Regions from separate parts of the Cedecea neteri genome, predicted to be linked through region 1. Evidence: predicted binding sites of a transcription regulator. Region 1 holds the regulator's gene; each other region holds the start of a gene.

Region 1 (6,068 bases):
TTTGGTGAAAAAGATATCCAGCCGTTCGCATTCCCACCAGCCGTCCATATAGCTTTCACCAAGGCCGAGAGAACCTTCCTGCAGAACGCGTTTAAAAAAGTTTGGATTTTTGACCTGAATATCAAAAGGATTTGGGCCGTTGAGGGTAATGCCTGCCCGGCTCAGCATTTCATTTGCGATACGATACCATTCGTTATCTCGTACGCTCACTTCTTCTATACACGATGAACTCATAGCTTCTCCATCACCTTGTTGTGATCAGAACCTTAAAACAGCGTAGACGCTATTCTCGGCTTGTGAGAACTCTCACGGAAAATTCCGCGTGCCTGATATCCGACGTAGAACAGAGAAAGGGGGGATTCTCCCTTACTGAAAGGCCATCCATGGAAAAACGAAAGCGCTCCGGCTCCCGCAAAATAAAATTGATAAGACTTATAGTAGAACCGCAATTACTATAAGCCCGTTTAATTGAGGGTTCAATGGAATATTGTTAGCAAGCTAATCACACAACATTCACATTATCATGCAGGTTACTGTGCGCGGGACAACTCGCTGTGGCCCTTGTTTTGTGCTTCTCGTTGGGCCGTGTGCTGCAGGGCATAGCCCAGACCGGCAAGCAGGATTGTCGCCAGCATCACGCTGGTGGTGGTCAGCAGCGGTGTCGTGACCAGCCAGGAAACCATTAAGCTTGCCAGGAAGCAAAGCCCAAGCTGCAGGGTGTTTTGCAGCGCTGCGGCTTTCCCGGTTGCCTGTGGGAAAGGCAGCAGGGCAGAGGCAACCACGATAGGGTAGATGGCACCGTTCGCCGCGGCCATCACGCAGAACGGGATAAGCAGCAGCGTCAGGTCAGCATGGCCACTCACCGCTACGCCCCAGGTGGCTACCACGCTCAGGGCATACAGGGCCAGCAGCCAGGGCAGCAGCTGTTTGCCGCTCCACTTTTGCAGCGCGCTGCGGCAGCCATAGCCCCCGACCAGGAAAGCGACAGTCTGCGGCATGTAGCTCAGGCCTATTGCCGCGGGGCTGTAGCCCATCTCATTCAGAATAAACGGCGAGCCGGTGAGCCAGGCGAAAAAGCTGGCGGAACAGGCGGCGTAAATCAGCACGTTGCCGCCGTAAACGCGGGAACGTAATAAAGAGAAGAAGCTGACTTTATTGTCTTCGGTTTGCTCGTGGTGCTGAGTCCGGGGCTTGAGGCGCAGCGTGGGGATCATCAACAGCAAAGCGACCACGAACAGCACGGCGAAAATGGCCTGCCATTCAAAATGGTTCAGCAGCCAGCTGCCGAGCAGCGGGGCCAGCGCCGGAGAAAGCCCGACCAGCGGCATGATGGTGGCAAAAATACGGCCAGCGCGGTTGGCAGGATAATAGTCGGTCACCAGGGCCTGCCAGCTAACTGCGGCCGAGCAGACGCCCACGGCCTGAATAAAGCGCAGCACCAGCAGCGTGGTGGCATCCTGCACCCAAAGCATCCCGATACAGCCGGCGGCAAACATGGCCAGGCCAATCAACAGCACAGGCTTACGCCCGAAGCGGTCGGAAAGCGGGCCCCACATCAACTGGGCAAAAGCAAAGCCGGCGAGGAACAGACTCAGGCTGGCACTCACGGCGGAGGCGGTGGTACCCAGATCTTGTTGAATGGCGGCGAAGGCGGGCAGGTACATGTCGGTGGCCAGGAAACCCAGCACGCTCAGCCCCGCAAGCCAGATAAGAAATCCCTTTGATGGTTGCATATTTCACTCTTGATTTTGATAGCAGGTTAACGGGGCAGGAGTCTACGGAGTGCAAAACCGCTTGTGAAACGCTAATATTTGCAAATTGCATTCAAATTTTTTGCAGGCAGAAATATGTGGTCTGAATATTCGCTGGAAGTGGTTGATGCCGTGGCGCGAAACGGCAGCTTTAGCGGTGCGGCCCAGGAGTTGCATCGCGTGCCGTCTGCCATCAGCTATACGGTACGGCAGCTTGAAGAATGGCTGGCCGTGCCGCTGTTTGAACGGCGTCATCGGGACGTTGAGCTGACCGCCGCCGGGGCATTTTTTCTCAAAGAAGGCCGATCTGTTATCAAAAAAATGATGGCAACGCGCCAGCAGTGCCAGCAGATAGCCAACGGCTGGCGCGGGCATCTGTCTATTGCAGTAGACAATATCGTTAAACCTGAGCGAACCCGCCAGCTGGTGCTGGATTTTTATCGTCATTTTCCGGATATCGAATTAAGGGTTTCCCAGGAAGTGTTCAACGGCGTGTGGGACGCGCTGGCCGACGGGCGAGTTGAGGCGGCGATTGGCGCCACGCAGGCGATCCCGGTCGGGGGGCGCTACGCATTTCGGGACATGGGGGCGCTTAGCTGGCGCTGCGTGGTTTCCGCTGGCCATCCGCTTGCGCAACGGGAAGGTATCATTCTGGATGATGACATTCGCCCCTGGCCGTCTTTGGTGTTGGAAGATACCTCCCGTTCACTTCCCAAGCGCATTACCTGGCTGCTCGACAACCAGCGCCGCGTGGTGGTACCGGACTGGGCGTCGGGGGAGGATTGCCTGACGGCGGGATTATGCATTGGTATGGTGCCAACGCACATTGCCCAGCCGTGGCTCGTCAGGGGAGACTGGAAAGAGCTGCTGCTGGAAAATCCATTCCCGGACGCGGCCTGCTGCCTGACCTGGCGGCAGGATGATGCTTCGCCCGCGCTGAGCTGGTTGCTGGACTATTTGGGCGATAGTGAAACGATGAATCAGGAGTGGTTGCAGGAGCCGGGTAACGTATTCCCGGCCCCCGAAGAGGCTTAGCGGCGGTAATCGCGGAACGGGCCGTCGGCCACCGAGCGGCGTTCAATCAGACGCGGATGAACTTCAATCGTCTGCGACTCTTCGCGTTTATTAATGATACGGTCGAGCAGCATGTTAAACGCCGTTTCGCCCAGGCGCTCTTTCGGCTGGTGGATAGTGGTCAGCGCCGGAGAGAAATAGCGGGCGTTGCGCACGTTGTCGTAGCCGATGATAGAAATGTCCTGCGGCACGCGCAGCCCCATTTCATCAGCGGCGCAAATCGCACCCATCGCCATAATATCGCCGCCACAGAAAACAGCGGTAGGGCGATGCGGCTGGTTAAGCAGCTGCTGCATGGCGCGATAACCCGATTCCGGTTCGAAATCACCCTGAACTACCCAGTTATCAGGCACTTTGATATTGGCTTCTTCAAGCGCCTTCAGGAACCCTGCATGGCGGCCGCCGCCGGTGTTACGTTCCAGTTGACCCGGGATAGCACCGATATCGCGATGGCCGCGTTCAATCAGGTAGCGACCCGCGAGGTAGCCGCCGTGGAAGGCGTTATCGACCACGGAATCGGTAAAGTCTGCGCGGGCTTCGCCCCAGTCCATCACCACCATCGGAATATGGCGGTACTCTTCCAGGGTTGAAAGCAGTGTGTCAGGGTATTCGGAACACATGACCAGCAGCCCGTCCACGCGTTTTTGCGCCATCATGGACAGGTAAGCGCGCTGCTTTTCAAAGTTGTTGTGCGCGTTGCCCAGAATCAGGGTGTAACCTTTGGCGAAACAGCTGTTCTCAACGGATTCAATAATTTCCGCAAAATAAGGGGCTTCGCTTGAGGTCGCAAGCAGGCCGATAGATTTGGTGTGGTTGACCTTCAGGCTACGCGCCACGGCGCTCGGTGAATAGTGCAGCTCTTTGATGGCTGCCCAAACGGCATTGCGCGTCTCTTCCGCCACAAAACGGGTCTTGTTAATGACATGTGACACAGTGGTAGTGGAAACGTTTGCGCGCTTCGCTACGTCCTTAATCGTTGCCATTAGATGTCACTCCAGACCATATCGTAAACTCCTGATAACTCATATGTTAAACGTTTGCCTTCGCTAACTCCTGGGGCAACACGTTGGTTGCAGGCCTGTCGGGGATGCGACATACAGCGGGAGGAGGGCGTTGCCGGGCGATACGCGGTAAATTAGCGAAGGATTTTGGCTTATCCCGGGGCAAAGTGGAAGAGGGAAAACCGATATCTGCGCAAATCCAGCAGGATTTTTATCGCTAATTGTGGGAAAATCACCCCACATACACTTTGTAGGGAAATAAAAGGAGCTTGCAATGAGTACCGATCTGAAGTTTTCCGTGGTGACTACGGTTATCGTACTGAGTCTGATTGTTGCCGGAGCACTTACCGCCGTCCTGCACTGATTTACAAAGGGCCGCGAAAAGCGGCCCTTATCATATATAGATGAAGGAAGAAAAACGTCACCTTCCTACTTCGTAAGTAACCGATAGAAATCAGCCCGCCAGGTTTTGCGCAACAAATTTCCAGTTCACCAGCGCCCAGAAATGGTCGAGATAAACCGGGCGCGCGTTGCGGTAATCAATGTAGTAAGCGTGTTCCCACACGTCCACGGTCAGTAGCGGTTTTGCCTCAGTTGTCAGCGGAGTTCCTGCATTAGAAGTCGAGACGATAGCCAGGCTACCGTCGCTATTCTTCACAAGCCAGGTCCAGCCGGAGCCAAAGTTTTTGATGGCCGCTTCGGTGAACTGCTTTTTAAAGGCTTCCACGCTGCCAAAAGTATGGTTGATGGCGGCCAGCACGTCACCGGTCGGCTCCCCACCGGCATTCGGCGCCAGGCAGTGCCAGTAGAAGGTATGGTTCCAGACCTGAGCCGCGTTATTGAAAATACCGCCGTCAGATCCTCTCACGATCTCTTCCAGCGTTTTGCCTTCAAACGGGCTGCCTTTGATCAGGTTGTTCAGGTTAGTGACGTAGGTCTGGTGGTGCTTACCGTAGTGATATTCGAGGGTTTCGGCTGAGATATGCGGTGCCAGCGCGTCTTTAGCATAGGGCAGGGCGGGTAGTTCGAACGACATTGCTTTACTCCTTGTTATTTTGTTTCACAATATAACTACAATTTGTGTGGTTATAAGGTTAGCAAATTACAGGTGAGTGAAAAAGCGAAATGAAACAACAAAATAAAACAGCCCGTTGCCGGGCTGCTCAGACTGCTGACAAGCTACCTGTGATGAAATAAATACCCGGTGACGTTTTAAAATAAACGAGGAAAATCAATTTATTGATTTTTAGCTGATAACCACAAAGAGGGAAAAACCACGCTTTTTCCCTCTTTGTCAGCAGCAATTAACAGCCCGTTGCCGGGCTGTTAACATTTTAATCAGTCTGATTAGCCCGAAAGGGCGTGGATAAGACTAACGAATGGTTTTTGGCGTCATCACCCGGCGGGCACCCACGTAGTGGCGCTGCCAGTAATCTTCGCTCAGGGAGGTGATCTGAATATCGCGGCCACTGCGTGGGGACTGAATAAACTTCCCGTTGCCAACGTAAACGCCAACGTGATCGGCGGTGCCGCGCCCTTGAGTACGGAAGAACACCAGATCGCCGCTTTCCAGTTCGCCACGGTCAACGGAAGAGGCATCTCGCAGGTGATACATTTCATTGGCGGTGCGTGGAATACGAATATTCACCAGATCTTTATAAGCGTAATAAATCAACCCGCTGCAGTCGAAACCGGTGCGTGGGGAGGTACCGCCCCAGCGATACGGCTTACCAATTTGTCCCATCAGCTTGTTCATAGCCGTTTTTTGCGCTTTCTGCACGCGTACTTTATGTGCCTGCGCGATGGTCAGATTTTTTTCCGACTTCACCTTAACGCACTGCTTTTTATGCCCTTTACGATGGGTGCATTTTTCAGTGTAGGCAACGGTGGCGGAGGCTGGCTGTAGGGCTAATTTCTGCGAGGTTTTTTTGCTGCTGGTTTTAGCGAGGGTGCTGCTTTTGCCTGTGGTGGTGCGTTTAGCCACTTTGGCTTTTGCCGGTGAGGTGTCTTTTTTACCGGACTTCTTTTTGGTGGAGGCTGTGCTGACCTTCGGTTTTGCTTTCTCTTTACCCTTGTTGCTTTTACTGGTTGTTGTCTTTGCCGGATGGCCTTTTTGTGCAACAGGATGGCGGACGTGCTCAGACGCCTGCGCCAAAGGTGTATAGGGCAAAGCAAATAGCAGAGCACATAGCGTGATAGAGATTTTATTTATCCGCGCCACTCGTCAATCCCCTGATAAATG
Region 2 (6,068 bases), 350 kb from region 1:
GTGGAAAGCCAGCCTGCAGACGACGCTAATTGCCAGAGAAGCACAATCGCCACCGGCAGCGCCCAGGGGGCCAGGCGCAGCAAGACTTTGTGAACAGTCGCTTGCATCGTGCCTCCCTAGCTCTGCGCAACTTTACGCGGGATAAAATTGTTGGCGACAACTTCGCCTTTTTCCTGAACCTGGCGCGGCTGAGGAGTTTCTGGGATCGCCACGTCAAGGTGAGGGAACAGCAGTTCGCCTGCACGATAGGCTTCCTCCAGATGCGGATAGCCGGAAAGAATAAAGCTGTCGATCCCCAGGTCGGCGTACTCGTTTATGCGGGCCGCGACGGTGGGCCCATCGCCCACTAACGCGGTGCCAGCGCCGCCGCGAACCAGGCCGACACCGGCCCAAAGATTAGGGCTGATTTCCAGCTTGTCTCGCTTACCGCCGTGCAGGGCGGCCATGCGCTGCTGCCCGACGGAGTCGCTGCGGGCAAAAGCGGCCTGTGCTTTGGCAATGGTGATGTCATCGAGGTGAGAAATAAGCCGGTTTGCCGCCTGCCACGCTTCTTCGTTGGTTTCCCGCACAATAACGTGCAGGCGAATACCAAAGCGAACCTGCCGCCCCCTCGCTTCAGCTTTCGCCCGCACTTGCTCGATCTTTTCTTTTACCAGATGCGGAGGTTCGCCCCAGGTCAGGTAAAGGTCAACCTGCTCGGCTGCAAGATCCTGAGCAGCGTCGGACGATCCGCCAAAATAAAGCGGCGGGCGAGGTTGCTGCACTGGGGGATAAAGCAGCTTCGCGCCTTTGACCTGGATGTGTTTGCCGTCATAGTCGACGGTTTCGCCTTCGAGGACGCGCCGCCAGATGTGCGTAAACTCGGCGGAAGCTTCATAGCGCTCTTCATGGTCAAGAAATACCCCTTCTGCAGCCAGTTCCTCGGCGTCACCTCCTGTCACCAGGTTGAACAATGCCCGCCCGTTGGAAAGACGATCCAGCGTGGCGGCCTGGCGAGCGGCAAGAGTAGGGGAGACAACGCTCGGGCGCAGCGCGACCAGGAACTTAAGCCGCTGAGTGACCGGAATCATTGAGGCGGCGACCAGCCAGGCATCCTCACAGGAGCGCCCGGTCGGGATCAGCACGCCGGTGAAGCCGATGCGGTCTGCCGCCTGGGCGATTTGTTGCAGGTAACCATAGTCGACCGGACGTGCGCCCGTATCGCTGCCAAGATAGTGCCCATCACCGTGGGTAGGTAAGAACCAGAAAAGATTCAGACTCATGACTTAGCTCCTTGTGTCGTGCCGGCGGGCTGCCAGATGCGGGTTCGGATATCGACTTTCTTTGGAACAAGGCGATTTTCATAAAACAGGTCGGCGGTATTTTGCTGTTTGGCGGCCGTCGCTTCATTGACCGGCGTAATTTCTGAAGGAGGGCGATGGTCAAAGTAAGTGGCGATGACTGCTTCAGGCAGGCTCATCGTTTGGGCGAGCAAAGCAACGCTTGCTGCCCGCTGTGTGCGGGTGAGCGCGTCGGCATCGCTAAAGGTTTTCAGTACCTGTTGAAGAAACTGGCCGTTTGCTTCTGCATAAGGTCGGGAAGCTAAATAGAATGACCCGGTTTGATTCAGTTCGCTGCCGTCGGTTAAGACGCGAACGCCGCCGTTTAACAGCGCTGCCGAATAGTACGGATCCCAGATAGCCCAGGCATCGACGTTCCCCTGCTGAAAGGCCGCGCGGGCATCGGCGGGAGTCAGATAAGCGGGCTGAATATCGGAAAACTTAAGCCCGGCTTTTTGCAGCGCGCGCAGCACCAGGTTGTGTGAGCTGGAGCCTTTCTGGAAGGCAATCTTATGGCCTTTTAAATCCGCCACGGTTTTCAGGGGGCTATTTTCGGGGACCAGGATCACTTCCGCTTTAGGCTTCGGCGGCTCGGCGCCTACATACAGCAAGTCTGCCCCGGCGGCCTGCGCGAAAATAGGCGGTATGTCGCCCGTGCTGCCCAAATCGATGCTGCCGACGTTCAGCGCCTCCAGCATCTGTGGCCCGGCGGGAAACTCAATCCACGAGACTTTGGTGTTCGGGTACTGCTTCTCCAGGAGCTGGTGGCTTTTGGCTAACACCATACTGACGGAGCCTTTTTGGTAACCAATGCGCAGCTGTTCCGGGCTGCTGTCCGAGGCATTGCTGTAGGTTGAAAAGGCGAGCAGGCCGGCAAAAGCTAGCCACGGAGAACGGCGTTTGAGCAAATTAAACATGGCTCACCCCACGGGCGCTAAACGGCGAAGGCACCGCAAAGTCACGGCGGTGAAGCGCCTGCCAGAAGGTTTCCAGCGCTTCGTCCAGACGTTTTTGCAGGTTGGGCGTGAACTGAGGCTTGTGCTGGTAATCGGCTATCTGGCTGTCGTCGGCAAAAACGCCGTGCAGGATCTCCTGCGCTTTTAGCGCATTCAGCACCGGCTTAAGGGCATAGTCCACGGCGAGCATATGTGCCACGGTACCGCCGGTGGCGAGAGGCAGAATAACCTTCTTCTCTAAGGCGCGTTCGGGGAGCAAATCGAGCAGCGTTTTTAGCGCGCCTGAAAACGAGGCTTTGTAGACCGGCGTGGCGATAATCAGGCCGTCGGCGGTGCTGAGTTGTTCGGTGAGCGCCAGCAGCGCCGGGCTGTCGAACCTGGCGTAGAGCAAGTCCTCAGGTGCGAAATTCTGTAAGTGCCAGTGATAAACTTCAACATCGAGGGCGCTCAGCTTCTCCCGAGCATACTCCAGCAGCGAGCTGGAACGGGACGGGTAGCGAGGGCTTCCGGCCAGGGTAATCACACGCATCACGACTCCTTATAACTAATTGTTTGCTTTTATCTAACATTGATAACAATTAGCGTGATACTCGCAGAGATGATTTCCGTGGCTAAGTGATTTTTCCGGGATAGATTTGCGAAAAAGCGCATATTGCGCGCCGGAAAAGAAAACGTTTGCCTCTATTCAGGCTTTTTTGCGACAGGTCAATTCCAATCATCCCCCGGATCGTGAATAATAACGCCCCGGTCTGCACACCGGGAATCCAGGAGAGTTCATGTACTACCCCTTCGTTCGTAAAGCCCTTTTTCAGCTCGATCCAGAGCGCGCTCATGAGTTAACTTTTCAGCAATTACGCTTTGTCACCGGAACGCCGCTTGAGTGGCTGGTACGCCAGAACGTGCCGTCAAAACCTGTGACCTGCATGGGGTTAACGTTCAAGAATCCGCTGGGCTTAGCCGCGGGCCTGGATAAAAACGGGGAATGCATTGATGCCTTCGGGGCGATGGGCTTTGGCTCCATTGAGATTGGCACCGTGACGCCGCGTCCACAGCCGGGGAACGACAAGCCGCGTATCTTCCGTCTGGTGGAAGCCGAAGGGCTGATTAACCGAATGGGGTTTAATAATCTCGGGGTGGATAACCTGGTCGAAAACGTAAAAAAAGCGCATTTCGACGGCGTGCTCGGGATTAATATCGGCAAGAACAAAGATACCCCCGTTGAACAGGGGAAAGATGATTATCTGATCTGCATGGATAAAATTTATCCATATGCTGGCTATATTGCGATCAATATCTCATCACCGAATACGCCAGGGCTGCGTACCTTGCAATACGGCGAAGCGTTAGACGATCTTTTAAGCGCCATTAAAAATAAGCAACAAGCGCTGCAAGCGATCCACCATAAATATGTTCCCGTAGCAGTGAAGATCGCGCCGGATCTTTCTGAAGAGGAATTGATCCAGGTGGCGGACAGTTTAGTTCGCCATAATATCGACGGGGTCATTGCAACCAATACGACGCTAGACCGCAGCCTTGTCCAGGACATGAAGCATTGCGATGAAACCGGGGGCTTAAGCGGGCGTCCTGTCCAATTAAAAAGCACGGAAATTATTCGTCGTCTGTCTCAGGAATTAAATGGTCGGTTACCGATTATCGGTGTCGGCGGTATTGATTCAGTCATCGCTGCTCGTGAGAAGATGGCGGCGGGAGCTTCACTGGTTCAAATATACTCAGGTTTCATTTTTAAAGGCCCACCGCTGATTAAAGAAATCGTTACCCATCTCTGATCATTTACCTTTTACAGACAACCAGGGCTTTATTTTCAGCCCTGGTTGTTTTATATTCCGCTACTGTTGCTTATTTAAACATATTGGTCTTTTATTAATATGGTAAGAATTTGAGTGGCAATTCAGCAGCGGGATAAATGAAGGGTAAGCATTATGCGAATAAAACCGGACGATAACTGGCGTTGGTATTTCGATGAAGAGCACGATCGAATGATGCTCGATTTGGCCAATGGTATGCTTTTCCGTTCGCGCTTTCCTCGTAAAATGCTAACTCCAGATGCCTTTGAAAATTCAGGCTTTTGTGTTGATGATGCGGCGCTTTATTTCTCCTTTGAAGAAAAATGCCGTGATTTACCGTTAGGGAAAGAACAGCGTGCCGAGCTGGTGCTCAACGCCCTGGTGGCGATTCGCTTCCTCAAGCCGCAGATGCCAAAAAGCTGGCATTTTGTCTCCCACGGTGACTGTTGGCAGCCTGGTATCGGAGATGGTGCCTGTGTGTGGCTAAGTGAGAATATGCAGCAGGTGAACCTGCTGGTGGTGGAAACCGGTGATAATGCCGCTCTTTGCCTGCTTGCTCAGCAGGGGCTCACGTTAGCTGGCCGCACTATGCAGCTTGGGGATGCCATTAAAGTGATGAATGACCGACTGAAACCGCAGCCTTTAAGCAGCGGCCTCAGCCTCGATCAGGCCGTTTAGCGCGCCGCCACGCTCACATTCCCTGCGGGCACGCAGCTGCAGCATAAAATGGTGCCGTCCGCGCCAATCGCGCCTTTTTTCAACGCCTTCACTTCGCCATCCAGCAACCGAATCCGACAGCTTCCGCATATTCCGGCCCGGCAGGAATAGGGGACGCGGATCCCTTTGTTTTCCAGCTGTTCCAAAAGAATTTGTTGGTTATTGCCCTGGAACGTCGTGCCTTCCCAGTCAATATTGACGCTGCTTTCAGGCTGGCCTTGAGGTTTAATGCTTTCCACTACTTCACCTGGGCCATAAACATTCGCCGGCCTGTGGGCCAGGACTTCCAGTTCGTCACCTACGCGGATAACTCCGCTGTTGCGGGCAATTAAATTCTGACCAAAATCGACTGCGCCGCTATTATCCTGGGCGGTGCGGAAACCTTGCAGCGTTTTGAGCGGTTCTCCACTCGGATGTTTCAGGCCGCGCTCCGGGCTAACCGTCGTAAAAATACAGCGGCTGCAGGGTTTAGCCACGTCGAAAGTGACGCCGCCAATACGCACGATTTTCCAGGAATCTTCCGCCCATGCGGCAGCCCCGGTCACCACGATATTAGGGCGAAACTGGGTCATTTTAACGCTGGCAGGGCAGCGGTTTTGCAGGTCGCGCAGCGAAGCTTCATTGGTCAGCAAATAAGGGAAACCGTCGGCAAAAGAGAGCGGCACTTCTTCGTGGCGTTTCACCCGGCGGGTGGGCTGCTCGCCAACCCAGCGCAGCTGCACCGGGCGGGAGAAAAACCCGCTCAGCCACTGATTAATTTCATCGGGCGCAATGAGAGCGGTAAAGTGCGTGCCCCAGACCTCTGTCGGCTCCGGCGTTGCGGCGAAATCAGCAAAGCGGATGCTGGCCGAGCTGCCGTCCGGGGCGGATAAATAAAGGCCGTCATGCACGAATGCGGGAGTGAACAGGACCATCTGCGGATGCTGGCGGGCGGTAATAAAGGTGCCATCCAGCTCGGTAATCATAAAGATGCGGTCAAAGGCCAGGCCGCTGATAGTTGCCTGCGCGTGGGAGAGCGCCAGGCCGCGCATCGATTTTACCGGGTGAATAAAGAGTTGAGACAGAGTAATCACGGCGCCCTCCGTGGGAAGCAAATATAAGAGGGCAACTTTATGACATGCGTTGCGGATTAGCTATAATGCGCCACAATTTTCTTTTTACCTGATAAGTGACGATATGAATTCTCTGTTTGCCAGTACGGCGCGTGGGCTTGAAGAGCTGTTAAAAACTGAACTAGAAAACCTGGGGGCCCAGGGCTGCCAGGTGGTTCA
Region 3 (6,068 bases), 1.7 Mb from region 1:
AGAAACCGCGATAGGCATATGGGAACCGGCCATGCCCTGCAGCAGCAGCGACGGGCTGGAGGTCACCTCAACCAGGCTGAAGCGCGCTTCAAAGCGATCGGACTGGTTACGCACAAAGCGCGGCCACAAATCACTGCCGGGGATCAGCTCACGCAGGTTGGACATCATCTGGCAGCCGTTGCAAACGCCAAGCGCCAGCGTTTCCGGGCGATGGAAGAAGGTTTCGAACTCATCACGCACGCGAGCGTTGAACAGGATGGATTTCGCCCAGCCTTCACCCGCGCCCAGCACGTCACCGTAGGAGAAACCGCCGCACGCCACCAGCGTATGGAAGCTTTCCAGCCCGGTGCGGCCCGCCAGCAGGTCGCTCATATGCACGTCGATGGCGTCAAAGCCCGCACGGTGGAAGGCGGCCGCCATCTCAACGTGAGAGTTAACGCCCTGCTCACGCAGGATGGCCACTTTAGGACGCGCGCCCGTGGCGATGAACGGCGCCGCAATATCTTCTTTGATATCGAAGTTCAGCTTCACGTTCAGGCCAGGATCGTTATCATTCGCCTTGGCGTTGTGCTCTTCGTCCGCACAGGCCGGGTTATCACGCAGACGCTGCATCTGCCAGGTGGTTTCTGCCCACCACATACGCAGCGTGGTGCGGCTTTCACTGAACACAGCGTGCCCGTCAGCGCTAATGGTGAAGCGGTCACCTTCGACAGCTTTACCGAGGTAATGTACGCAGTCAGCCAGGCCATGCTTAGCCAGCAGCGCCTCAACGGCCTCGCGGTCTTCAGCGCGAATCTGGATCACGCCGCCGAGCTCTTCGTTAAACAATGCGGCCAGGCGATCGCTGCCAAGACCGGCAATATCAACCTCAACGCCACAGTGGCCGGTAAAGGCCATTTCAGCCAGGGTCACCAGCAGCCCGCCGTCGGAGCGGTCGTGCCAGGCCAGCAGTTTGCGATCCGCCACCAGCGCCTGCATCGCGTCCCAGAAGCCTTTCAGCTGCTCAACGCTGCGAACGTCCGCAGGCTTATCGCCCAGTTGACGATAAACCTGGGACAGCGCGGTAGCGCCCAGCGCGTTATGGCCTTTGCCTAAATCGATTAGCAGCAGGGCGTTGTCTTCGATACTCAGCTGTGGCGTCACGGTGCCACGTACGTCTTCTACACGGGCAAACGCGGTGATCACCAGCGACAGCGGAGAAGTCATCTCGCGCTGCTCGTTACCTTCCTGCCAGCGGGTTTTCATCGACATGGAGTCTTTGCCCACCGGGATAGTGATCCCCAGCGCCGGGCAAAGTTCTTCGCCCACGGCTTTAACCGCTTCATACAGGCCAGCATCTTCGCCAGGGTGACCGGCTGCGGCCATCCAGTTCGCGGAGAGCTTAATGCGCTTCAGGGAGCCAATTTGGGTCGCGGCAATGTTGGTTAAGGCTTCACCCACGGCCAGACGACCGGATGCCGCGAAGTCCAGCAGGGCCACCGGCGCGCGTTCACCGATAGACATCGCTTCACCGTAGTAGCTGTCCAGGCTGGCGGTAGTCACCGCGCAGTTGGCGACCGGGATCTGCCACGGACCAACCATCTGATCGCGGGACACCATGCCGGTTACCGTGCGGTCGCCGATGGTCACGAGGAAGGTTTTTTCAGCCACGGTCGGCAGGTGCAGAACGCGCTTCACCGCATCGGCAATGGAAATTTCGCTGCTGTTGAAGGCATCACCTTTCGCTTTCAGCGTCTCGACGTTGCGCTCCATCTTCGGCGTTTTGCCCAGCAGCACGTCCAGCGGCATGTCGATTGGCTGGTTATCAAAGTGGCTGTCGTTGAGCGTTAGATGCTGTTCGGTGGTGGCTTCACCAATCACCGCATACGGCGCACGCTCGCGGCGGCAAAGTTCATCAAACAGCGGCAATTGCTCTGGCGCAACGGCCAGCACATAGCGTTCCTGAGATTCGTTACACCAGACTTCGAGCGGGCTCATGCCCGGTTCGTCGTTGAGGATATCGCGCAGCTCGAAGCGGCCACCGCGTCCGCCATCGCTGACCAGCTCCGGCATGGCGTTGGACAGGCCACCCGCGCCAACGTCGTGGATAAACAGGATTGGGTTGTCGTCGCCCATCTGCCAGCAGCGGTCGATCACTTCCTGGCAGCGGCGTTCCATTTCCGGGTTGTCGCGCTGCACGGAAGCAAAATCTAAATCCGCATCAGACTGGCCGGAAGCCATCGAGGAAGCCGCCCCACCGCCCAGGCCGATGTTCATTGCCGGGCCACCCAGCACAATCAGCTTGGCGCCAGGAGTGATTTCGCCCTTCTGAACGTGGTCGGCACGAATGTTGCCGATCCCGCCCGCGAGCATAATAGGTTTGTGGTAGCCACGTAGCTCCACGCCGTTGTGGCTGTTCACCTGCTCTTCATAGGTACGGAAGTAGCCGGTCAGCGCCGGACGGCCAAATTCGTTGTTAAACGCCGCTCCGCCCAGAGGGCCTTCGGTCATGATATCCAGCGCGGTAACGATGCGGTCTGGCTTGCCGAAATCCTGCTCCCACGGCTGTTCGAAGCCCGGAATACGCAGGTTAGACACGGAGAAGCCCACCAGGCCAGCTTTTGGCTTAGCGCCGCGCCCGGTCGCGCCTTCATCGCGGATTTCACCGCCTGAGCCGGTTGCCGCGCCCGGCCACGGAGAGATGGCGGTCGGGTGGTTGTGGGTTTCAACCTTCATCAGGATATGCGCGTCTTCCTGGTGGAAGTCATAGCGCCCCGCTTCACGGTCGGCGAAGAAGCGGCCGACGGCGGAACCTTCCATCACCGCCGCGTTGTCTTTATAGGCAGACAGCACGTAATCCGGCGTTTTCTCGAAGGTGTTTTTGATCATTTTGAACAGCGACTTCGGCTGTTTCTGCCCGTCGATAATCCAGTCGGCGTTAAAGATTTTATGGCGGCAGTGCTCGGAGTTCGCCTGAGCAAACATGTACAGTTCGATGTCGTTCGGGTTGCGGCCAAGCTTGTTGAACGCATCCTGCAGGTAGTCAATTTCGTCTTCCGCCAGCGCCAGGCCGAGGCGAATGTTCGCTTCCACCAGCGCATCGCGCCCTTTCCCGAGCAGATCAACGCTCTGCACCGGAGCCGGCTGCTGCCGGGTAAACAGCTGCTGCGCGTCGTTCAGAGAGGTAAACACGCTCTCCATCATGCGGTCGTGCAGCAGAGCGGCAACGTCCTGCAGCTGCTCTGCGGTCAGCGTACTGCCGGTAACATACCAGGCCACACCGCGCTCAAGGCGTTTAATCTGCGGCAGGTCACAGTTGTGGGCGATATCGGTAGCTTTAGAAGACCAGGGGGAGATGGTGCCAGGGCGCGGGGTCACCAGCAGCAGGGTGCCTTCCGGCGCATGCTCTGCGAGGGTTGGACCATATTTCAACAGCCGCTGCAGGCGGGCAAGCTCGTCAGCGTTCAGCGGCGCTTCGAGGTCGGCAAAATGAACATACTCGGCATAAATATCGCTTACCGGGAGGTGAGCATCGTTGAAACGGGCCAGGAGTTTGTTAATACGAAATGCCGAAAGAGCAGGCGAACCACGCAGAATTTCCATCATTAAAGATCTCTCGTCTTCAGGGCGAAGGGGGGAAAACGGGCGTCATTATAGAGAATCCTCCGCCGCGACGAAACCGTTTGCGTAGAAATAACAGCAGAAGTTTTTATTGCACGAAAAGTAAACGATATATTCTTAAAAGTTGCTTACTGGCGTTTTCTTACGCAAAATGCGCCTCATTCACTGACGGGGTTCAGACAAATCATGGTTATTGTTGGCTAAGGCTCATCCTGCTGCAGAATGTTATCTATTTGAAAAGAATAAAGATTAATTATCTGCTTATCGGTATCGTCACCTTGTTGCTGGCAGTGGCTTTATGGCCCTCCATTCCAGGTTTCAATCAGGCCGAAAACCGTATCGCCGCGATCAAAGCGCGGGGGGTTTTGCGCGTCAGTACCATTTCATCGCCGCTCACCTGGACGATGGTTAACGGCAAGGCGACAGGTCTCGATTACGAACTCGCGAAACAGTTTGCAGACTACCTGGGCGTGAAGCTGTTAGTGGTCGTGCGGCCAAACATTAACGCGCTGTTTGATGACCTGGACAATGACAACGCCGACCTGCTCGCCGCAGGCCTGGTGTATAACTCTCGCCGCAGCAGTGACTACCAGGCGGGGCCGACCTATTATTCCGTTTCGCAGCAGATGGTCTATCGCGTGGGTAGCCCGCGCCCTAAGTCTCTTGGTGGCGTCAAGCCATCGCAGCTGGTGCTTTCTTCTGGCCAGGCAGTGGTGAGCGATCTACAAAAGCTAAAAGATGCTCAGTACCCCGACCTGAGCTGGAGCATCGACGCCAAACAAACCAGCAACCAGCTCTTACAGCAGGTGGTTGATGGCAATATCGCGTTTACCATCTCGGACTCCATCGCCATCAGCCTCTTCCAGCGCGTACATCCTCAACTGGCCGTTGCCCTGGACGTTACCGATGAACAGCCTGTCACCTGGTTCTCTAAACGCGATGGTGACGACAGCATGAGCGCCGCACTGCTCGATTTCTATAATCAGATCAGCAGCGACGGCACGCTGGCAAGGGTTGAAGAGAAATACCTGGGCCATATCGGCGATTTTGATTACGTCGATACCCGAACCTTCCTGAACGCGGTGGATGCCGTTTTGCCGGAACTCCAGCCGCTGTTTGAAAAGTACTCCGACGACATTGACTGGCCGCTGCTCGCTGCAATTTCCTATCAGGAATCCCACTGGGATACCCACGCGACTTCACCTACGGGCGTGCGCGGGTTAATGATGCTGACAAAAAATACGGCCCAAAGCCTCGGTATCACCGACAGGCTGGATGCCGAACAGAGCATCAGCGGCGGCAGCCGGTATCTGAAAGATATGATGAGCAAAGTGCCGGCCACGGTACCGGAATACGAGCGCATCTGGTTCGCGCTGGCGGCCTATAACATGGGCTATGCCCACATGCTGGATGCCCGTCAGCTGACGGCCAAACAGAAAGGCAACCCGGACAGCTGGGCCGATGTGAAAACACGTCTGCCGTTGCTGAGCCTGAAGCCTTATTACAGCAAAACAACCTATGGATATGCTCGTGGACACGAGGCTTACGCGTATGTAGAAAACATTCGCAAGTATCAGCTAAGTCTGGAAGGATATTTGCAGGAGAAACAGAAGAAGGCGCTCCAGGCGGACAAGTTTGCCGAGGCTTACCCTACGGTTGCTCCGGTTGAACTGGCTAGTCCGTCTTACGGGCCTTTTCCTTTAGGGCCTTTTTCTCAAGGCGACGAGCGCGAAAAAAATCGCTCAGCATGGCTGAGCACTCTGTCGCGAGCACCCCTTCACTGACCTGCACCTGATGGTTCATTCCCGGGTGGCCGAGCACGTCCATCAGCGAGCCTATCGCCCCGGTTTTAGCGTCACGCGCCCCAAACACTAAATGGCCAATGCGGCTATGCACCATCGCCCCGCGCACATGACGCAAGGTTCGAGCGTGACATAGAGCGTGGTATCCAGCAGACGGTAATTTTGCAGTACCAGCCCGCCCTGTCGCAGCGCCATGATCTCCGCGTGAGCCGTAGGATCGTGGCGACCTATCGGGCGATTCCAGCCTTCACCTATGACCTGATTATTGTGTACCAGCACCGCACCAACGGGCACTTCGCCTTCATCCCAGGCTCTCTGAGCAAGGGTCAGGGCGTGTCGCATCCAGTGTTCATGGGTAAATTCTGTGTCTGACACAATGCTCTCCGCGGCAAAAGTGGGCGGCGCATTATACACACCGCTTAACGGATTCAAAACGCCTCACTCGAGCTGCTGCAGTTCTCCCTGAGGCGTAACGCGCCACCGATGCTCGCAGAAAAACAGCAGAGGATTATCCTGATGACTATCGCTGTAGCCGCTGTACAGGCGCAGCGGCGCGCCAAGATGCTGCTCCAGTTGCACCACCTTCTCATGGCCGAGACAGCGCAGGGTCAATATCCAGCCGCCGTGAGCCCGTGCAATCTGGCTGGCAATGACTTTGACCTCCGG
Region 4 (6,068 bases), 1.6 Mb from region 1:
AGAGCTGTGCCGGCGTATTCAGAAGTACCTCAACCATAACAGGCAGAAAATCGAAACGAGTCTAACACAGAATGGCTGAGGTTTAGAACCGGGCGAGGATCCGCCCGGCGAGGAAACGATCAGGCCTGCGCGTCGTTGTCTTTCGCGTCAAGCACGACTTCTTCCGGGCGCAGTATGCTGATAAGTTTGAAAATAAGGCTCAGGCCCACGCCGACGATGGTCGCCAGCGCCATGCCTTTCAGCTCTGCCGCACCGATGTGCACCTTCGCCCCGCTCACCCCGATGATCAGAATCACAGAGGTCAGGATCAGGTTTTGCGCTTTGCTGTAATCCACTTTGGATTCGATCAGCACGCGAATACCGGAGGCACCGATCACCCCATACAGCAGCAGAGAAACACCGCCCATCACCGGCACCGGGATGATTTGAATCGCTGCCGCCAGTTTACCGACGCAGGAAAGCAGAATGGCGATAATTGCCGCGCCGCCGATAACCCAGGTCGAATACACGCGGGTGATGGCCATGACGCCGATGTTTTCGCCGTAGGTAGTATTTGGCGTGGAGCCGAAGAAGCCGGAGAACACGGTTGAAATGCCGTTGGCAAACATCGAGCGGTGCAGGCCCGGGTCGCGAATCAGGTCTTTTTTCACAATATTCGCAGTGACCACAAGGTGGCCCACGTGTTCGGCAATAACCACCAGCGCCGCAGGCAGAATGGTGAAGATAGCGAACCATTCAAAGCGAGGTGTATAGAAGGTTGGCAGCGCGAACCAGTGCGCTTCGCGGATTGGCGTCACGTCTACCACGCCCATCGCGAAGGAGAGCGCATAGCCCGCCAGCACGCCGATGAGAATCGGGATAATCGCCATAAAACCACGGAACAGCACGGAACCAAACACCGTCACCGCCAGCGTCACCAGCGAGATAATAATAGTGGTGGAATCCGGGGATGCGCCTTCCGCAGGCAGCAGTCCAGCCATGTTGGCCGCCACGCCTGCCAGTTCCAGACCGATAACCGCAACAATCGCGCCCATTGCCGCCGGAGGGAACATCACGTCCAGCCAGCCGGTACCGGCTTTTTTCACAATCAGCGCCACGATGCAGAACAGCACGCCGCACATAATAAAACCGCCGAGCGCCACTTCATATCCCAGCGGCAGCAGCAGCAATACCGGAGAGATAAACGCGAAGCTGGAGCCCAGATAAGCCGGGATTTTGCCTTTACAGATGAACAGGTAAAGCAAAGTGCCGATGCCGTTAAACAGCAGTACCGTGGCCGGGTTGATGTGGAACAGAATTGGCACCAGCACGGTTGCGCCGAACATGGCGAACAGATGCTGCAGGCTCAACGGAATCGTTTGCAGTAAGGGCGGGCGTTCACTCACCCCAATGGCGCGGCGGGTCATGTTGTTTTCCTCTAAGTGTTTTTTTTAACGAACGGTGTTTGCTGCAATCAAAAAAAAGCCGACTTTCAAAGTCGGCTGATGAATCTTATTTGGTTCCGAATATCTTATCGCCCGCATCACCGAGGCCAGGAATAATGTACCCGTGCTCGTTGAGGCCCTGATCGATAGAAGCGGTGTACAGCTCCACGTCCGGGTGCGCTTTTTCCAGCGCGGCGATGCCTTCCGGCGCGGCAACCAGCACCAGCACCTTAATGCTGGTACAGCCCGCTTTTTTCAGCAGGTCGATGGTGGCAATCATAGAGCCGCCGGTCGCCAGCATCGGGTCAACCACCAGCGCCATACGTTCTTCTATATTAGAAACCAGCTTCTGGAAGTAAGGCACCGGCTGCAGGGTTTCTTCATCGCGGTAAACGCCGACGACGCTGATACGCGCGCTTGGTACGTTTTCCAGGACGCCTTCCATCATGCCAAGGCCAGCACGCAGAATTGGCACAACGGTAATTTTCTTGCCTTTGATCTGGTCGACTTCCACCGGGCCGTTCCAGCCTTCGATGGTGACTTTCTCGGTTTCCAGATCCGCAGTGGCTTCATAGGTAAGCAGGCTGCCTACTTCAGAGGCGAGTTCACGAAAGCGCTTGGTGCTGATGTCTTGCTCACGCATCAGGCCCAGCTTGTGTTTGACGAGTGGGTGTTTCACTTCCACGATCTTCATACTCTTTCTCCCCCGAGATAGTTGGCTACCACAAAAAAAATCGCCGGATTATACCGCTTTTTTGCCGCTGCGCTACAGCTAATGGGATGATCGAGATCAACCGGACTGGATTGAGTCTATCTCAGGAATTCTTTTCTTGCCGATGATAAGAGGCTCGCAAACGTTTGCCTGCACTGTTAGAATTGCCGCGTTTTTCTTATATACCACCCGTGGGGAACGAGCAGTGACCGATAAAACCTCTCTCAGCTATAAAGATGCCGGTGTAGATATTGATGCTGGTAACGCTCTGGTCGACAGAATTAAAGGCGTAGTGAAAAAAACCCGCCGCCCGGAAGTGATGGGTGGCCTGGGCGGTTTCGGTGCGCTGTGCGCGTTGCCTCAGAAATATCGCGAACCGGTCCTGGTTTCCGGCACCGACGGTGTGGGCACCAAGCTGCGTCTGGCTATGGATTTAAAACGCCACGACGCTATCGGCATTGATCTGGTCGCCATGTGCGTGAACGACCTGGTGGTCCAGGGCGCCGAGCCGCTGTTCTTCCTTGACTACTACGCCACCGGCAAACTGGACGTGGATACCGCCGCCAGCGTGATCACCGGTATCGCCGAAGGCTGCCTGCAGTCAGGCTGCTCACTGGTTGGCGGTGAAACCGCTGAAATGCCGGGCATGTACCACGGGGAAGACTACGACGTGGCCGGGTTCTGCGTCGGCGTGGTTGAGAAGTCTGAAATCATCGACGGGTCTAAAGTTGCCGATGGCGATGTCCTGATTGCGCTGGGCTCAAGCGGCCCGCACTCCAACGGCTACTCGCTGGTGCGCAAAGTGCTGGAAGTGAGCGGCACCGACCCGCTGACCACCGAACTGGAAGGGAAACCGCTGGCGGACCACCTGCTCGAGCCAACCCGCATTTACGTGAAAAACATCCTTGAACTGATTGAAAACGTGGATGTTCACGCCATCGCCCACCTGACCGGCGGCGGCTTCTGGGAAAATATCCCGCGCGTGCTGCCGGACAACACCCAGGCCGTGATCGCCGAATCTTCCTGGCAGTGGCCAGCGGTCTTCAACTGGCTGCAGCAGGCCGGCAACATCAGCCGCCACGAAATGTACCGCACCTTTAACTGCGGCGTGGGCATGGTCATTGCGCTGCCAGCCGCAGAAGCGGATAAAGCCGTTGAGCTAATGCAGGCCAAAGGTGAAAAGGCGTGGAAAATCGGTATCATCAAGGCATCTGATTCCGAAGAGCGCGTGGTTATTGAGTAATGAAACACATTGTGGTGCTGATTTCCGGTAACGGAAGCAATCTGCAGGCGATCATTGATGCCTGCCAGCAGAAGAAGATTAACGGCACCATCAGCGCGGTGTTCAGCAATAAGGCCGACGCGTTCGGCCTCGAGCGAGCCCGCGAAGCCGGGATCCCTACCCACGCGCTGGCGGCAAGCGAGTTTGCCAGCCGCGAGGCGTTCGATCGCCAGCTGATGCAGGAGATTGACGCCTACGCGCCGGACGTCGTGGTGCTGGCGGGTTATATGCGCATTCTCAGCCCGGCTTTTGTGGCGCGCTACAGCGGTCGCTTACTCAACATCCACCCTTCCCTGCTGCCGAAATACCCCGGTCTGCATACTCACCGCCAGGTGCTGGAAAACGGCGACGAAGAGCACGGCACCTCCGTGCATTTTGTCACTGACGAACTGGACGGCGGCCCGGTCATTCTGCAGGCCAAAGTGCCGGTATTTGAAGGGGATGATGAGGACGAAATCACCGCTCGCGTTCAGCATCAGGAACACGCGATTTACCCGCTGGTCGTGAGCTGGTTCCTCGACGATCGACTAAAAATGCGCCACAACGCCGCCTGGCTTGATGGTGTGCAGCTGCCCCCGCAGGGGCATGCAGCAGAATAATTTAACTAAAAAGGGCTTCGGCCCTTTTTTTGTGTCTGTCCCTCATAAAGTTGTCATGGTCAGATGAGAGAGTTTCATCTGCATAGTTGGACATTCTCCGCTAAAGCTCGCCATAATAACTGACGTGACGGTGACGGCATTGCCACGTCCACGAAAACGGAGTGTGAGGACTAATGGGTCAGGATAAGCTGTATATCGAAAAAGAACTGAGCTGGTTGTCTTTTAACGAACGCGTTCTGCAGGAAGCGGCGGACAAGCTCAACCCGTTGATTGAAAGGATGCGTTTTCTCGGCATCTATTCCAATAACCTCGATGAATTCTATAAAGTGCGTTTCGCCGAACTGAAGCGCCGCATTTTAATCAGTGAAGAACAGGGTTCTCCTTCCAACCAGCGCCACCTGCTGAATAAGATTCAGGCCCGGGTGCTGAAGGCCGATCAGGAATTTGACAGCCTGTATAACGAGCTGCTGCTGGAGATGGCCCGCAACCAAATCTTCCTGATTAACGAACGCCAGCTTTCCGAAAATCAGCAAAGCTGGCTGCGCAGCTATTTCAAGCATCAGCTTCGCCCGCACATCACCCCTATTTTAATCAACCGCGATACCGACCTGGTGCAGTTCCTGAAGGACGACTACACCTATCTGGCGGTCGAAATCATTCGCGGGGACAGCATTCGCTACGCGCTGCTGGAGATCCCGTCTGACAAAGTGCCACGCTTTGTGAACCTGCCGCCGGAAGCGCCTCGCCGCCGCAAGCCGATGATCCTGCTGGATAACATCCTGCGCTATTGCCTGGACGAGATCTTTAAAGGGTTCTTCGACTACGACGCGCTCAACGCCTATTCAATGAAGATGACGCGTGACGCCGAGTACGACCTGGTCACCGAAATGGAATCCAGTCTGCTGGAACTGATGTCCTCCAGCCTGAAACAGCGCCTGACCGCCGAGCCGGTGCGCTTTGTTTATCAGCGCGATATGCCGGATGCGATGGTGGAGATGCTGCGTGACAAGCTGACCATTTCCAACTACGACTCGATCATTCCCGGCGGGCGCTACCACAACTTCAAAGACTTTATTGGCTTCCCGAACGTCGGGAAAGCTAACCTGGTGAATAAGCCGCTGCCTCGCCTGCGCCACATCTGGTTTGATAAATTCCGTAACGGGTTCGACGCCATTCGCGAGCGCGACGTCCTGCTTTATTACCCGTACCACACCTTCGAACACGTCCTTGAGCTGCTGCGCCAGGCCTCCTTCGACCCGAGCGTGCTGGCGATTAAAATCAATATTTACCGCGTGGCAAAAGACTCGCGCATTATTGATTCGATGATCCACGCCGCGCATAACGGCAAGAAAGTGACCGTGGTGGTGGAGCTGCAGGCGCGTTTCGACGAAGAGGCGAACATCCACTGGGCGAAGCGCCTTACCGAGGCGGGCGTCCATGTTATCTTCTCCGCGCCGGGGCTGAAAATTCACGCCAAGCTGTTCCTCATCTCGCGTATGGAAGGCGAAGAGATTGTGCGTTATGCGCATATCGGAACCGGTAACTTTAACGAGAAAACCGCCCGTCTCTACACGGACTATTCTCTGTTAACCGCCGATGCACGCATCACCAACGAAGTGCGCCGCGTGTTTAACTTTATCGAAAACCCGTACCGCCCGGTGACCTTCGACTATCTGCTGGTGTCGCCGCAAAACTCGCGCCGCCTGCTGTACGATTTGGTCGATCGCGAAATCAAAAATGCCCAAAACGGGCAGCCTGCCGGGATCACGCTGAAGCTGAATAACCTGGTGGACAAAGGCCTGGTGGACAGACTTTATGCCGCGTCCAGCGCGGGCGTGAAGGTGAACCTGCTGATACGCGGCATGTGTTCGCTGATTCCAGAACTCGACGGGATCAGTGATAATATCCGCGTGCAGAGTATCGTTGACCGTTACCTCGAGCACGACCGGGTCTATATTTTTGAAAACGGTGGCGATAAAAAAGTCTTCCTCTCGTCAGCCGACTGGATGACCCGCAACATCGACTACCGTATTGAAGTGGCCGTCCCGGTC

The links. Region 1 encodes PurR, which represses purine synthesis genes. Its sites were predicted from a motif close to CANGCAAACGTTTGCNTG; they were not measured.
Region 2: pyrD (quinone-dependent dihydroorotate dehydrogenase) is a predicted target of PurR. The motif match lies at 2,940-2,957, and genes of this name have one in related genera.
Region 3: purL (phosphoribosylformylglycinamidine synthase) is a predicted target of PurR. The motif match lies at 3,652-3,669, and genes of this name have one in related genera.
Region 4: purM (phosphoribosylformylglycinamidine cyclo-ligase) is a predicted target of PurR. The motif match lies at 2,272-2,289, and genes of this name have one in related genera.

The regions. Positions count from the first base shown of each region.
Region 1 covers NZ_CP009459.1:2,937,663-2,943,730, forward strand. The annotation lists gene cfa (cyclopropane fatty acyl phospholipid synthase) at 1-234, opposite strand, end outside; gene punC (purine nucleoside transporter PunC) at 531-1,733, opposite strand; gene punR (DNA-binding transcriptional activator PunR) at 1,848-2,786, shown strand; gene purR (HTH-type transcriptional repressor PurR) at 2,783-3,808, opposite strand; gene LH86_RS22600 (YnhF family membrane protein) at 4,101-4,190, shown strand; gene sodB (superoxide dismutase [Fe]) at 4,281-4,862, opposite strand; gene LH86_RS13910 (C40 family peptidase) at 5,199-6,047, opposite strand.
Region 2 covers NZ_CP009459.1:2,585,921-2,591,988, forward strand. The annotation lists gene ssuC (aliphatic sulfonate ABC transporter permease SsuC) at 1-107, opposite strand, end outside; gene ssuD (FMNH2-dependent alkanesulfonate monooxygenase) at 117-1,262, opposite strand; gene LH86_RS12155 (sulfonate ABC transporter substrate-binding protein) at 1,259-2,236, opposite strand; gene ssuE (NADPH-dependent FMN reductase) at 2,229-2,804, opposite strand; gene pyrD (quinone-dependent dihydroorotate dehydrogenase) at 3,052-4,062, shown strand; gene zapC (cell division protein ZapC) at 4,216-4,758, shown strand; gene LH86_RS12175 (YcbX family protein) at 4,755-5,870, opposite strand; gene rlmKL (bifunctional 23S rRNA (guanine(2069)-N(7))-methyltransferase RlmK/23S rRNA (guanine(2445)-N(2))-methyltransferase RlmL) at 5,974-6,068, shown strand, end outside.
Region 3 covers NZ_CP009459.1:4,642,817-4,648,884, forward strand. The annotation lists gene purL (phosphoribosylformylglycinamidine synthase) at 1-3,585, opposite strand, end outside; gene mltF (membrane-bound lytic murein transglycosylase MltF) at 3,834-5,384, shown strand; partial or broken gene tadA (tRNA adenosine(34) deaminase TadA) at 5,275-5,744, opposite strand; gene yfhb (phosphatidylglycerophosphatase C) at 5,841-6,068, opposite strand, start outside.
Region 4 covers NZ_CP009459.1:4,553,426-4,559,493, forward strand. The annotation lists gene LH86_RS21180 (DnaA inactivator Hda) at 1-22, opposite strand, end outside; gene uraA (uracil permease) at 120-1,406, opposite strand; gene upp (uracil phosphoribosyltransferase) at 1,492-2,118, opposite strand; gene purM (phosphoribosylformylglycinamidine cyclo-ligase) at 2,342-3,379, shown strand; gene purN (phosphoribosylglycinamide formyltransferase) at 3,379-4,017, shown strand; gene ppk1 (polyphosphate kinase 1) at 4,191-6,068, shown strand, end outside.